3 regions of the Pseudomonas sp. 01L34 genome follow, and region 1 is predicted to be linked to each of the others. Evidence: predicted binding sites of a transcription regulator. Region 1 holds the regulator's gene; each other region holds the start of a gene.
The links. Region 1 encodes FliA, which starts transcription of late flagellar genes. Its sites were predicted from a motif close to CTAAAGTTTNNNNNNNNNNNGCCGNTAA; they were not measured.
Positions count from the first base shown of each region.

Region 2: the regulator FliA is predicted to act here: its motif matches at 2,199-2,226, upstream of AC1DQM_RS22080 (methyl-accepting chemotaxis protein).
Region 3: the regulator FliA is predicted to act here: its motif matches at 1,781-1,808, upstream of AC1DQM_RS23020 (flagellar protein MotY).

Region 1 covers NZ_JBFTSX010000004.1:696,150-700,219, reverse strand. Annotated here, with positions in the region: gene flhF (flagellar biosynthesis GTPase FlhF) at 1-656, shown strand, start outside; gene fleN (flagellar synthesis regulator FleN) at 773-1,603, shown strand; gene fliA (RNA polymerase sigma factor FliA) at 1,600-2,340, shown strand; gene AC1DQM_RS15225 (chemotaxis response regulator CheY) at 2,508-2,879, shown strand; gene AC1DQM_RS15220 (protein phosphatase CheZ) at 2,901-3,689, shown strand; gene AC1DQM_RS15215 (chemotaxis protein CheA) at 3,727-4,070, shown strand, end outside.
Region 2 covers NZ_JBFTSX010000007.1:77,149-81,218, reverse strand. Annotated here, with positions in the region: gene AC1DQM_RS22090 (inorganic phosphate transporter) at 1-768, opposite strand, end outside; gene AC1DQM_RS22085 (transporter) at 1,043-2,065, opposite strand; gene AC1DQM_RS22080 (methyl-accepting chemotaxis protein) at 2,341-3,966, shown strand.
Region 3 covers NZ_JBFTSX010000007.1:270,485-274,554, forward strand. Annotated here, with positions in the region: gene AC1DQM_RS23015 (argininosuccinate synthase) at 1-679, opposite strand, end outside; gene AC1DQM_RS23020 (flagellar protein MotY) at 809-1,717, opposite strand; gene pyrC (dihydroorotase) at 1,875-2,921, shown strand; gene rnt (ribonuclease T) at 2,918-3,595, shown strand; gene AC1DQM_RS23035 (peroxiredoxin) at 3,672-4,070, opposite strand, start outside.

The DNA.
Region 1 (4,070 bases):
TTGCCATGGTCGGTCCGGCCGGCATGGGCAAGACCACCACACTGGCCAAGCTCGCGGCCCGTTACGTGCTCAAGTACGGCGCGCAGAACATCGCGCTGGTGAGCATGGACAGCTATCGCATTGGTGCCCAGGAACAGCTCAAGACGCTGGGCCGGATCCTTAACGTGTCGGTGACCCACGTCGATCCGGGTCAATCCCTGGTGCAGGCGCTGGAGCCCTTGCTGCGCAAACGCGTGGTGCTGATCGATACCGCCGGCCTTCAGGCCAGCGATCCGGCACTGCGGATGCAGCTCGAAAGCCTGGCCGGGCGCGGCATCAAATCAAAAAATTATCTGGTCCTGGCAACCACCAGCCAGAAACAGGTTCTAACTGCCGCTTATCACAGTTACAAACGCTGCGGCCTCGCCGGCTGCATCCTGACTAAACTGGATGAAACGGCAAGTCTGGGCGAGGTGTTGAGCCTGGCGATCAGTCATGAGTTGCCGGTGGCTTACCTGACCGATGGTCCACGGATTCCGGATGATCTGCATCTGCCACGTCGTCATCAGTTGGTCAGCCGCGCCGTTAGCGTACAAATGCAGGAAGAACCCAGCGAAGAAGCCATGGCTGACATGTTCGCTGATATTTACCACAGCCCGACCAAGCAGGTTGGCTGAGGTGTTAATGAACATTTTTTGTACCTACATCGATGGTCTGCCATGCATTGTTCCGATGGTGAACGCGCAGCCAGTAATGTGGCCTCCGTCTAAGTAAGACAAGGTAAAGAAATAACATGGGCAGCATGCATCCCGTACAGGTGATCGCGGTGACCGGCGGCAAAGGTGGCGTCGGGAAGACTAACGTGTCAGTGAACTTGTCCCTGGCTCTAGCTGAGCTCGGCCGGCGCGTCATGCTGCTGGATGCCGATCTGGGGCTGGCGAACGTCGACGTTCTGTTGGGACTGACACCCAAACGCACGCTGGCCGACGTGATCGAAGGCCGCTGTGAGCTGCGCGACGTGCTGTTGCAAGGGCCTGGCGGTATCCGCATCGTCCCGGCCGCCTCCGGCACCCAGAGCATGGTTCATCTGAGCCCGGCCCAGCATGCCGGCCTGATCCAGGCGTTCAGTGATATCGGCGACAACCTCGACGTATTGGTGATCGACACCGCTGCGGGCATTGGTGACTCGGTAGTCAGCTTCGTGCGCGCCGCGCAGGAAGTCTTGCTGGTGGTGTGCGACGAACCGACCTCGATCACCGACGCCTACGCGCTGATCAAACTGCTTAACCGCGACTACGGCATGAACCGCTTCCGCGTCCTGGCCAACATGGCGCAGAGCCCGCAGGAAGGCCGCAACCTGTTCGCCAAGTTGACCAAGGTCACGGATCGCTTCCTCGACGTCGCCTTACAATACGTCGGCGCAGTGCCTTACGACGAAAGCGTACGCAAGGCCGTGCAGAAGCAACGCGCGGTGTATGAAGCCTTTCCGCGTTCCAAGTGCGCCCTGGCGTTCAAGGCCATTGCGCAGAAAGTCGATACCTGGCCACTGCCGGCCAACCCTCGTGGACATCTGGAGTTTTTCGTCGAGCGCCTCGTGCAACAAACGGCAGGACCCGTGCTATGACAGCCAGCGGTTACAACCTCTACAAGCAGTCGGCACGTGACGCGCAGTACGAGCTGATCGAGCGTTACGCGCCACTGGTCAAACGCATTGCCTACCACTTGCTGGCGCGTCTGCCGGCCAGTGTCCAGGTCGAAGACCTGATCCAGGCCGGGATGATCGGCCTGCTTGAAGTATCAACCAAATACGACGCCAGCAAAGGCGCGAGTTTCGAGACGTACGCGGGCATTCGAATCCGCGGCGCGATGCTCGATGAAGTGCGCAAGGGGGACTGGGCGCCACGTTCGGTCCACCGCAATACCCGCATGGTCAGCGACGCGATTCGCTCGATTGAAGCTAAAACCGGCCGTGACGCTAAAGATCACGAAGTTGCGGCCGAACTCCAATTGAGTCTCGACGATTATTACGGGATTTTGAACGACACCCTGGGCAGCCGGTTATTCAGTTTCGACGATCTGTTGCAGGACGGCGAACACGAAGGGCTGCATGAGGATGGCGCGAGTGCTCATCTCGAGCCGTCACGCGATCTGGAAGATGAACGCTTCCAGGCGGCGCTGGCGGACGCGATTGCCAATTTGCCGGAGCGTGAGCGACTGGTGTTGGCGCTGTACTACGACGAAGAGTTGAATCTCAAGGAAATCGGTGAGGTCCTGGGGGTCAGCGAGTCGCGGGTCAGCCAGTTACACAGCCAGTGCGCGGCCCGTTTGCGGGGGCGTTTGGGGGAGTGGCGAGCGCGCTGAAGGCAGTGTGGGGACACTGCGAATGGAGCTGGTGTGGTGTTGAACCGTACCGGTCTCGATCTGTTGTGCTCCAGACAGTCATTGAGTGCTTTGCCGGATTGATTGAAATGGCGCGTCCAGGTGCTGGGCGCGTTTAAGACTGCTTGGAGGTCGAATTGGACAAGAACATGAAAATCCTCATCGTTGATGACTTCTCAACGATGCGGCGGATCATAAAAAACCTGTTGCGTGACCTTGGGTTCACCAACACCGCCGAAGCCGATGACGGGCTGACCGGGTTGCCGATGCTGCAAAGCGGTAACTTCGATTTTCTGGTTACCGACTGGAACATGCCCGGTATGACCGGCATCGACCTGCTTCGTGCGGTGCGCGCCGATGAAAGGCTCAAGCACCTGCCGGTGCTGATGGTGACCGCCGAAGCCAAGCGCGAGCAAATCATCGAAGCGGCCCAGGCCGGTGTTAACGGCTATGTGGTCAAACCCTTCACAGCCCAGGCGTTGAAAGAAAAAATCGAGAAGATTTTCGAACGCATCGGCTGATGTACTGCGCACGGGGGAGCTATGGAGCATAACGAATCTTCACAGGGCGATTTTGAGTCGACCCTGAAAAAACACGCGGTCGAACTGGTCGACAGCCTTGAAAAAGGCAAGTTTGGCGACGCTGTGCAACTGATCCATGAGCTCAACCAGACCCGTGACCGCGGCCTGTATCAGGAAGTGGGCAAGCTCACCCGCGAGCTGCATAGCGCGATCGTCAATTTCCAGATTGACCCGCACATGCCGCAAGCCGAGGAAGTGTCTCAGATCACGGATGCCACCGAGCGCCTGTCCTATGTGGTCAAGCTGACCGAGGCCGCGGCCAACCGCACCATGGACCTGGTGGAAAACGCCACGCCGCTGATCAACAGCCTGAGCGATGAAGCCCAGGCGCTGAGCACGGATTGGGGACGGTTCATGCGTCGCGAAGTCGGGGCTGAAGAGTTCCGCGAACTGGCCCGGCGGGTCGATGGTTTCCTGACACGCAGCAGTGAAGACAACCGCGTCGTGTCGAGCAACCTCAACGACATTCTGCTGGCCCAGGATTACCAGGACCTCACTGGTCAGGTGATCAAGCGTGTGACCCAATTGGTTACCGAAGTTGAAAGCAATCTGCTCAAGCTCGTGCTCATGGCCAGTCACGTAGACCGCTTTGCGGGTATCGAACACGACCGTGAGGCGATGCTTGCTGAAAAAGATCCACAAAAACATCTCTCTCAGGGTGAAGGTCCGCAGATTCATGCCGATAAAAGAGAAGACGTTGTGTCCGGTCAGGACGATGTGGACGATTTGTTATCCAGTCTTGGATTTTAGTTTTCTGGGTTTTTAGACCTGTAGGAGCACCCCCTTAATGAGCTTCGGCGCCGATGAAGAGATCCTTCAGGATTTCCTGGTTGAGGCCGGCGAGATTCTAGAGCAACTGTCCGAGCAGCTGGTCGAGCTGGAAAGCCGACCTGATGATGCGGACTTGCTCAATGCAATTTTTCGCGGTTTTCACACTGTAAAAGGGGGCGCCGGCTTCCTCCAGCTCAACGAGCTGGTGGAGTGCTGTCACATCGCCGAGAACGTGTTCGACATCCTGCGCAAGGGTGAGCGTCGCGTCGACTCGGAACTGATGGACGTGGTTCTCGAAGCGCTGGACGCGGTGAACAGCATGTTCAGCGAAGTCCGCGAACGCAGCCCGATCACGGCTGC
Region 2 (4,070 bases), on a different contig from region 1:
CAACATGCCACGAATCCACCACGGTGGCGGGGTGTCGCCTTTCGGGGCCTTGTACAGTGCGCGATTTTTGACGAAGACACGCAACGCCAGCAGCAACAACGCGGCGAATGCGAAGCCGATCAGCGGCGACAGCAGCAACGCGTAACCGACCTTGGTTGCCTGGGCCCAGTCCACGCCACTGGTGCCGTCGCGGCCGTGCATCAAGGCATTAGCCACGCCGACACCGATGATCGAACCGATCAGGGTGTGCGACGAAGAAGCCGGCAAACCCAGCCACCAGGTGCCGAGGTTCCACAGTATGGCGGCGATCAACAGGGCGAAGATCATCGCGAAACCGGCAGAGGAGCCGACCTGCAGAATCAGCTCCACCGGCAACAGGGCGATGATGCCGAACGCCACCGCGCCGCTCGACAGCAACACCCCCAGGAAGTTGAAGAACCCGGACCAGGCCACGGCGAAATTCGGTGGCAAGGAGTGGGTGTAAATCACCGTCGCCACGGCGTTGGCAGTGTCGTGAAAACCGTTGACGAACTCAAAGCCCAAGGCAATCAGCAGTGCCACGCCCAACAGCAGAAACGGCGTCCAGGTGGTGACCACCGTGCCGAGTTCGCTCATGTCGTGCATCAGGCTGTAGGCGGTGAACAACAGCCCGCTGCCCAGCACGGCAAAGAACATCACGAAGGTGAGCAGGCCGGGTTTTTTATCGAACTGCGGCCTGGCGCCGCTGGCGGGCGCCTGGGAGGCGGCGGTGAAGGAAGGCGTAGCCATGCCGGACAATCCTGAGCAGAGAAGGAGTATCGGCCATGATCGTTGCTAAATATTACAGTGAGACTGCGCTGGGTCAGTGTTTGGTTTTTTTGTGATGCCGGATGCTAAGGCAGGCAAATACCTGTGGCGAGGGAGCTTGCCCCCGTTCGGCTGCGAAGCAGTCGTAAAACCAGAGAATGCGGTTTGAATGAATAAACCCGATAAGGGCCGCTACGCAGCCCAACGGGGGCAAGCCCCCTCGCCACAGGATTGGGATAAGGCCTTGGTACTTTGCTTAATAATCGCGCCGCTTACGAAACGCCCAGCGCCCGGCAATCAGGGTAAACGTCGCCACCAGTGCCACCAGAATCCAGAACCCCTCCGGATCCCCGGCAAGCGGCACCCCGCCGACGTTCATGCCGAAGAAACCGGCAATGATGTTGATCGGCAGCGCCAACACCGTGACCACGGTCAGGGTGAACAGCGTGCGGTTGCTCTGCTCGTTGAGATTGGCGGCGATTTCTTCCTGCAATAGTTTGATCCGCTCACCTAGGGCGGTGAGGTCGTTGATGATCAGCGCAAACTCCTCGGTGGATTTGCGCAGCTCCTTGACGTCCTCCTTCTGCAACCATTGCGGCGGACGATTGAGCAGGCGCAGCAACGAGCCCGGCTCCAGCGCCAGCAACCGTTGCAGGCGCACCAGCACCCGGCGGTTGGCGCCCAGTTCGGCGCGGTTGGTGGACAGGCGCGACGACAGCAATTCATCTTCGATCTGATCGACACTGAGGCTGGTCTTGCGCACGATCTGCGTCAGCACTTCGCCCTGATCACGCAGCAAATGCACCAGCAATTCCAGCGGTGAGCGAAAGCATTCACCGGCCTTCACCGAAGAGCGCAGCTTGTCCACCGAGTGCAGCGGTTGCAGGCGCGCGCTGATGATCAGCCGACTGCGAGCGCAGACCCACAGCGTCGAGACATCCGAGGAAACCATGCTACTGAGGTTGAACACCACATCGTTGACCACCGCCAGCAACGCCGAATCGACATGCTCGATGCGCGTCGAACGCGACCCCTCGTGCAAGGCTTCGAAAAACTCGTCGGGCAATTCCAGATGGCTTTTCATCCAGCGCTCGCACGCCGCATGGGCCAGGTTCAGGTGCAGCCAGAGAAACTCATCACTGTCGTCCAGTTGTTGCAGGCAGTGCAGTGCCTTGGCCGAATCGATCTCTCGACCGCGCTCGCCGGGGCGAAAACTGAAACCGTAAAGCAGGCCGAACAGGTCGGAATCGCGATGGCGTTGATCAATGCTGTGGTTCATGAAGTCTCGCTGCGGGGAGGCGCCTGTCGCGGGTTTCACAGGTTCACTTGAGCCCCATCATTGCAAGCGCTCATGACGATTTTGTGACGGCAAGGTGTACGCAAACGATTGCGATACCGATGGTCGGATTCTCCTCAAGAATCGCTCTGGAACGCCGATCACGCTTAGGTTACGTTTGCGCGCCTTCGGCCAAGGGCCAACGTGGCAGACAGGGATGTCCGGATACTTTTCACGCCTTCATCCGCGTGCCTCTTTCCTGTTTCGAGTACTTCCCGATGTCTTTACAAAAGTCCCTTCGAGCACAAATTCTCGCCCTGTTGAGCGGCAGCCTGTTGGCGATGTTGTTGATCGCTTTGGCCTGCTTTCACTTTTTGTCCAACGGCGTTCAGAACTACGCGAACCTGATCGAAGGCCCGTTGCACACCTCGCAACTGATCGATGAAGCCAACCTGCAATTCAAGGTGCAGGTTCAGGAGTGGAAAAACGTCCTGCTGCGCGGCAAGCAACCCGCGGACCTGGACAAATACTGGAAGCAGTTCGAGGAGGGGCAGCGCAATGTGCAGGGTATCCTTGGTGAACTGGCCGGGCAGAAGGGTATGGAGCCGCAACTCAAGACCCGCATCGAACGCCTGCGTGAGGAGCATCGTGTATTAGGTGCGGCGTATCAGAAGGGCCGTGATGCCTACGTGGCGGCCGGTGCCGACCCAGCGGCCGGCGACAATGCGGTCAAGGGCGTGGACCGCGCCGCCAGCGAGCAGATGAATGAACTGGTCGGCGAACTGCGCAAGCAGAGTGTCGAACAATCGAAATTGATCAGTGCCAGTGCCGATCAGACGGTGTTGTCGGGGCTCGCGGTGATGCTGGTGTCGGGCCTGCTGATTGGTTTGTTGAGTCTGTGGCTGGTCAATCGCAACCTGGTGGAGCCGATCCGCAAACTGATCGACTACGTGGCGCAACTCAGTCAGGGCCGGTTCGCCGAGCGCGTGGCCAGCACCCGTCAGGACGAGTTGGGCAACCTGGCCAGAGCCGCCAACACCTTGCGCGATTTCCTCGCCGAAACCTTCAGTCGTTTACAGCGCAGCGCGTCGGACCTGGACAGTGCCAGCGGTGAGCTGAACTCGATTGCCGGCCTTATGGCCAGCGGCACCAACGAGCAGTTCAATCGCACCGATCAGGTGGCCACGGCGATGAACGAAATGTCCGCCACCGCGCAAGAAGTCGCGCGCCACGCTGCCGAAGCGGCACGTGCGGCCGACGATGCCGATCAGTCCGCCCAGCAAGGCGAGAAGGTCATGCAGGGCACCATTCACACCATCACCCAAATGCGTGGCGAAATCGCCAACACCGCCACGGTCATCCGTCGTCTGGAAGAAGACAGCGGGCGCATCGGCAAGGTGCTGGAAGTGATTCGCGGCATTGCCGAACAGACCAACCTGCTGGCGCTCAACGCGGCAATCGAAGCGGCCCGTGCCGGTGAAGCCGGGCGCGGTTTTGCGGTGGTCGCTGATGAAGTACGCAGCCTGGCCCAGCGCACGGCGGCGTCGATCATCGAGATCAACCAGATCATTCAAACCGTGCAAACCGGTGCGGTGGACGCGGCCCAGGCCATCGAAAGCGGCCAGTCGCGCAGCGAGCAAAGCGTCGAACAAGTGACCCAGGCCGGCGCCATGCTCGAGCGGATCACCCATGCCGTGGAAGCCATTCGCGACATGAACCGCCAGATCGCCACCGCCGCAGAAGAACAGACTTCAGTGGCCGAAGACATCTCGCGCAACCTCACCGAAATCACCAGCATCGCCAGCACCAACCTGGACAACGTGCAGCGCACCGAAGCGGCCAGCCACAACCTGCATGGGCTGTCAGGGCAATTGAATGAGGTAACGGCGCGGTTGAGCGCCTAGTGAAATGGATTGTGTATCGAATCGGTTACCGAGTCGGTACACAGGCGTTGCAGGATGAAGGTGGCAGTACGGCGGATTCGGTGGTCAGCACCTCGGCCTGATCC
Region 3 (4,070 bases), on a different contig from region 1:
GGTAGGTCAGTTCCAGGTACTGCGGTTTGTCGGGAGCTTTCTCCGGGGAGACGGTCCAGCGCCACATGTCTTCTTCGTGCTCGGTCCAGGTGTCTTCCAGCACGCCGCCTTCATAGGAGATGTGCAGCAGGTTGGCATCCATCGAGTACGGGGATTTTTTCTTGCCGTGACGCTCGATCGGAATCGCGTGCTTCTCGGCGTAGTCCATCAGCTTCTCACGGGACAGCAGGTCCCATTCGCGCCATGGAGCGATCACTTTCACGCCTGGCTTCAAGGCGTAGGCGCCCAGTTCGAAACGAACCTGGTCGTTGCCCTTGCCGGTCGCGCCGTGGGAAATGGCGTCAGCACCGGTTTCGTTGGCGATTTCGATCAGGCGTTTGGCGATCAACGGACGAGCGATGGAAGTACCCAGCAGGTACTCGCCTTCGTAAACGGTGTTGGCGCGGAACATCGGGAACACGAAATCACGCACGAATTCTTCGCGCAGATCGTCGATATAGATTTCTTTTACGCCCATGGCCTGTGCCTTGGCGCGGGCCGGTTCGACCTCTTCGCCCTGACCCAGGTCAGCGGTGAAGGTCACTACTTCACAGTTATATGTATCCTGCAGCCACTTGAGGATCACCGAAGTGTCCAGGCCGCCGGAATACGCCAGAACGACCTTGTTTACGTCCGCCATGCCATCACTCCACGGGGTTCTACGGAAAGCTGTCAAGTCTACCGCTCATGCAGGATAATTTACAGAGGCGCGACAGCTTATGACGACGAAGCGACAGATTATGTCGAGCGAGCGACGAATTCAGCAGGTTCAGGAGGTCGTCGCGCTGCTCGCGGCGGCGGTGGCTTGAGGCGCAGGTTTCTCGGTCGGTGCGACCCGCTCGAGACGTACGGCAACCCGGCGGTTCTTCGCCCGGTTGGCGGCATTGTTGTTGGGCGCCAGCGGATAGCGCTCACCGTGAAAACGCAGGGTGATCTGCGATTCCTGCACACCATTGGCCTTGAAGAAATCCATCACCGCCAGCGCCCGGCGTCGTGACAGTTCACGGTTGGTCAGCCGGTTACCGCTATTGTCGGAATGGCCATCGAGTTCAATGTGGTTGACCGTCGGATCGGCCTTCATGAACTCCAGCATGACCTGCAACTGGGCCTTGGCCCTGGCATCGAGATCGATACCCTCCCCCGGAAAGCCGACCTCGGATTGCTTCACTTGCTCGAAATTCTGTGGCAACAGCTTGGCGACGCAACCCTGATAGTCACCATAGGCCTTGCTGAACTTGACCGGCAGCAGACGCACTTCAGACACCCGACCGTCGCCCGATGAGTGTCGTACGACCGGGCTGCGCCCCTCCATCAGCCCGCTGATCAGGCGCCCGGCCTGCACTTGCGAACTGTTGAACAGCACGTTGCCACTACCGATTCTCACCGAGCCCAGGTTAATGTCGCCACGCCCCGGCTGCCATGGCGCAGCCGCCGCCAGCAAGGTGGCGGAACCCCCACCGATCATTGAGTTGTAGGCCTTCAGTCGAAATGTCGCCTGCTCTCCGGCGCGCCGCACAAACTCACCCGAACCGAAATCGGTGATCGGTTGAGTCAGGCGGCATTCGAACTTGTCGCCTTCGACCGTCCACTCGATGCTCTCCAGGCGAGTCTGGAAAGTGAGCGCCATCGCGGGAAGGCTGGCAAACACACTGAGCAAGGCTAAATAACGCTGGCGCACGGGAGGCTCCACTGGCTTCTACGACAAAAAGACCGACACACATATTCACGGCCTGCCTGTTGGGTATCGGAAGCTTGTCGTAAAACTTGATAGCGAGTGCCTGGAAGAGTCTTTTCCGGTAGCATTCCCCTGAGTTTGACCCGCCTGGAATTCCCTCATGTCCGACCGCCTGACCCTGCTGCGTCCCGACGACTGGCACATTCATCTTCGCGATGGTGCCGTGTTGACCAATACCGTCGCGGATGTCGCGCGCACCTTTGGTCGCGCCATCATCATGCCCAACCTGGTACCTCCGGTGCGCAACGCTGCTGAAGCCGATGGCTATCGCCAGCGGATTCTCGCCGCACGTCCGGCCGGCAGCCGTTTCGAACCGCTGATGGTTCTGTACCTGACCGACCGCACCCAGCCCGAAGAAATTCGTGAGGCCAAGGCCAGCGGTTTCATTCACGCCGCCAAGCTGTACCCGGCAGGCGCGACCACCAATTCGGACTCTGGCGTCACCAGCATCGACAAGATTTTCCCTGCACTGGAGGCCATGGCCGAAGTCGGGATGCCCTTGCTGGTTCACGGTGAAGTCACCCGTGGCGATATCGACGTTTTCGATCGGGAAAAAATCTTCATCGATGAGCACATGCGTCGCGTGGTCGAGCGTTTCCCAACGCTCAAAGTGGTGTTCGAACACATCACCACCGCCGATGCCGTGCAGTTCGTCAACGCGGCTTCGGCCAACGTTGGCGCCACCATCACCGCGCATCACCTGCTGTACAACCGCAACCACATGCTGGTGGGTGGGATTCGGCCGCACTTCTATTGCCTGCCGATCCTCAAGCGCAATACCCACCAGGAAGCCCTGCTCGACGCCGCCACCAGCGGCAGCGACAAGTTCTTCCTCGGCACAGACTCGGCCCCCCATGCCCAGCACGCCAAAGAAGCGGCTTGCGGCTGTGCCGGTTGCTACACCGCTTATGCCGCGATCGAGATGTATGCCGAAGCCTTCGAACAGCGTAATGCGCTGGACAAGCTCGAAGCCTTCGCCAGCCTCAATGGCCCGCGTTTCTACGGTCTGCCGGCGAACACCGATCGCATCACCCTGGTCCGCGAAGAGTGGACCGCCCCAACCAGCCTGCCATTTGGCGAGCTGACCGTTATCCCGCTGCGCGCCGGTGAAAAACTGCGCTGGCGCCTGCTGGAGGAACACGCGTGAGTGAAGACCATTTCGACGACGAACAGGACGGTCAAGGCGGTGGAGGTGGTCCTCGTCATCCAATGGCTGCCAGATTCCGTGGTTACCTGCCGGTTGTCGTCGACGTAGAAACCGGTGGCTTCAACTCGGCCACCGACGCCCTGCTGGAAATTGCTGCAACCACTATCGCCATGGATGAAAAAGGGTTCGTGTACCCCGATCACACCTACTTCTTCCGGGTTGAGCCATTCGAAGGCGCCAACATCGAAGCAGCAGCCCTGGAATTCACCGGGATCAAACTCGATCACCCGTTGCGCATGGCAGTGAGTGAAGAAGCGGCGCTGACCGATATCTTCCGTGGCATTCGCAAGGCCCTGAAAGCCAACGGTTGCAAACGGGCGATTCTGGTCGGTCACAACAGCAGCTTCGACCTGGGTTTCCTCAACGCGGCAGTCGCGCGCCTGGACATGAAACGCAACCCGTTTCACCCGTTCTCCAGCTTCGACACCGCGACCCTCGCCGGTCTTGCCTACGGTCAAACCGTACTGGCCAAGGCCTGTCAGGCAGCGGACATCGACTTCGACGGTCGTGAGGCTCATTCGGCTCGCTACGACACCGAGAAGACTGCCGAGCTGTTCTGCGGCATCGTCAATCGCTGGAAACAGATGGGCGGCTGGGAAGACTACAACGACTGAGGCTGGTCGCCGGTTTATCCCGCCCATAAAAAAACCGGCCTCAGTGAGGCCGGTTTTTTATTGCCGGACGCCTGGCTTACAGCGCAGCAGCGTGCTCGGTCAGGTAAGCCGCAACGCCTTCTGGCGAAGCGTTCATGCCTTTGTCGCCTTTTTTCCAGTTGGCAGGGCAAACTTCGCCGTGCTCTTCGTGGAATTGCAGAGCATCAACCAGACGGATCAGCTCTTCCATGTTACGGCCCAGCGGCAGGTCGTTGACGATCTGCGAGCGGACAACGCCTTTGTCGTCGATCAGGAACGCACCACGGAAAGCCACGCCGTCAGCGGACTGAACGTCGTAAGCCTTCATGATTTCCTGCTTGATGTCAGCAGCCATGGTGTAACGAACCTGGCCGATACCGCCATTGTTCACCGGGGTGTTGCGCCACGCGTTGTGGGTGAAGTGCGAGTCGATCGAAACGGCGACCACTTCAACGTT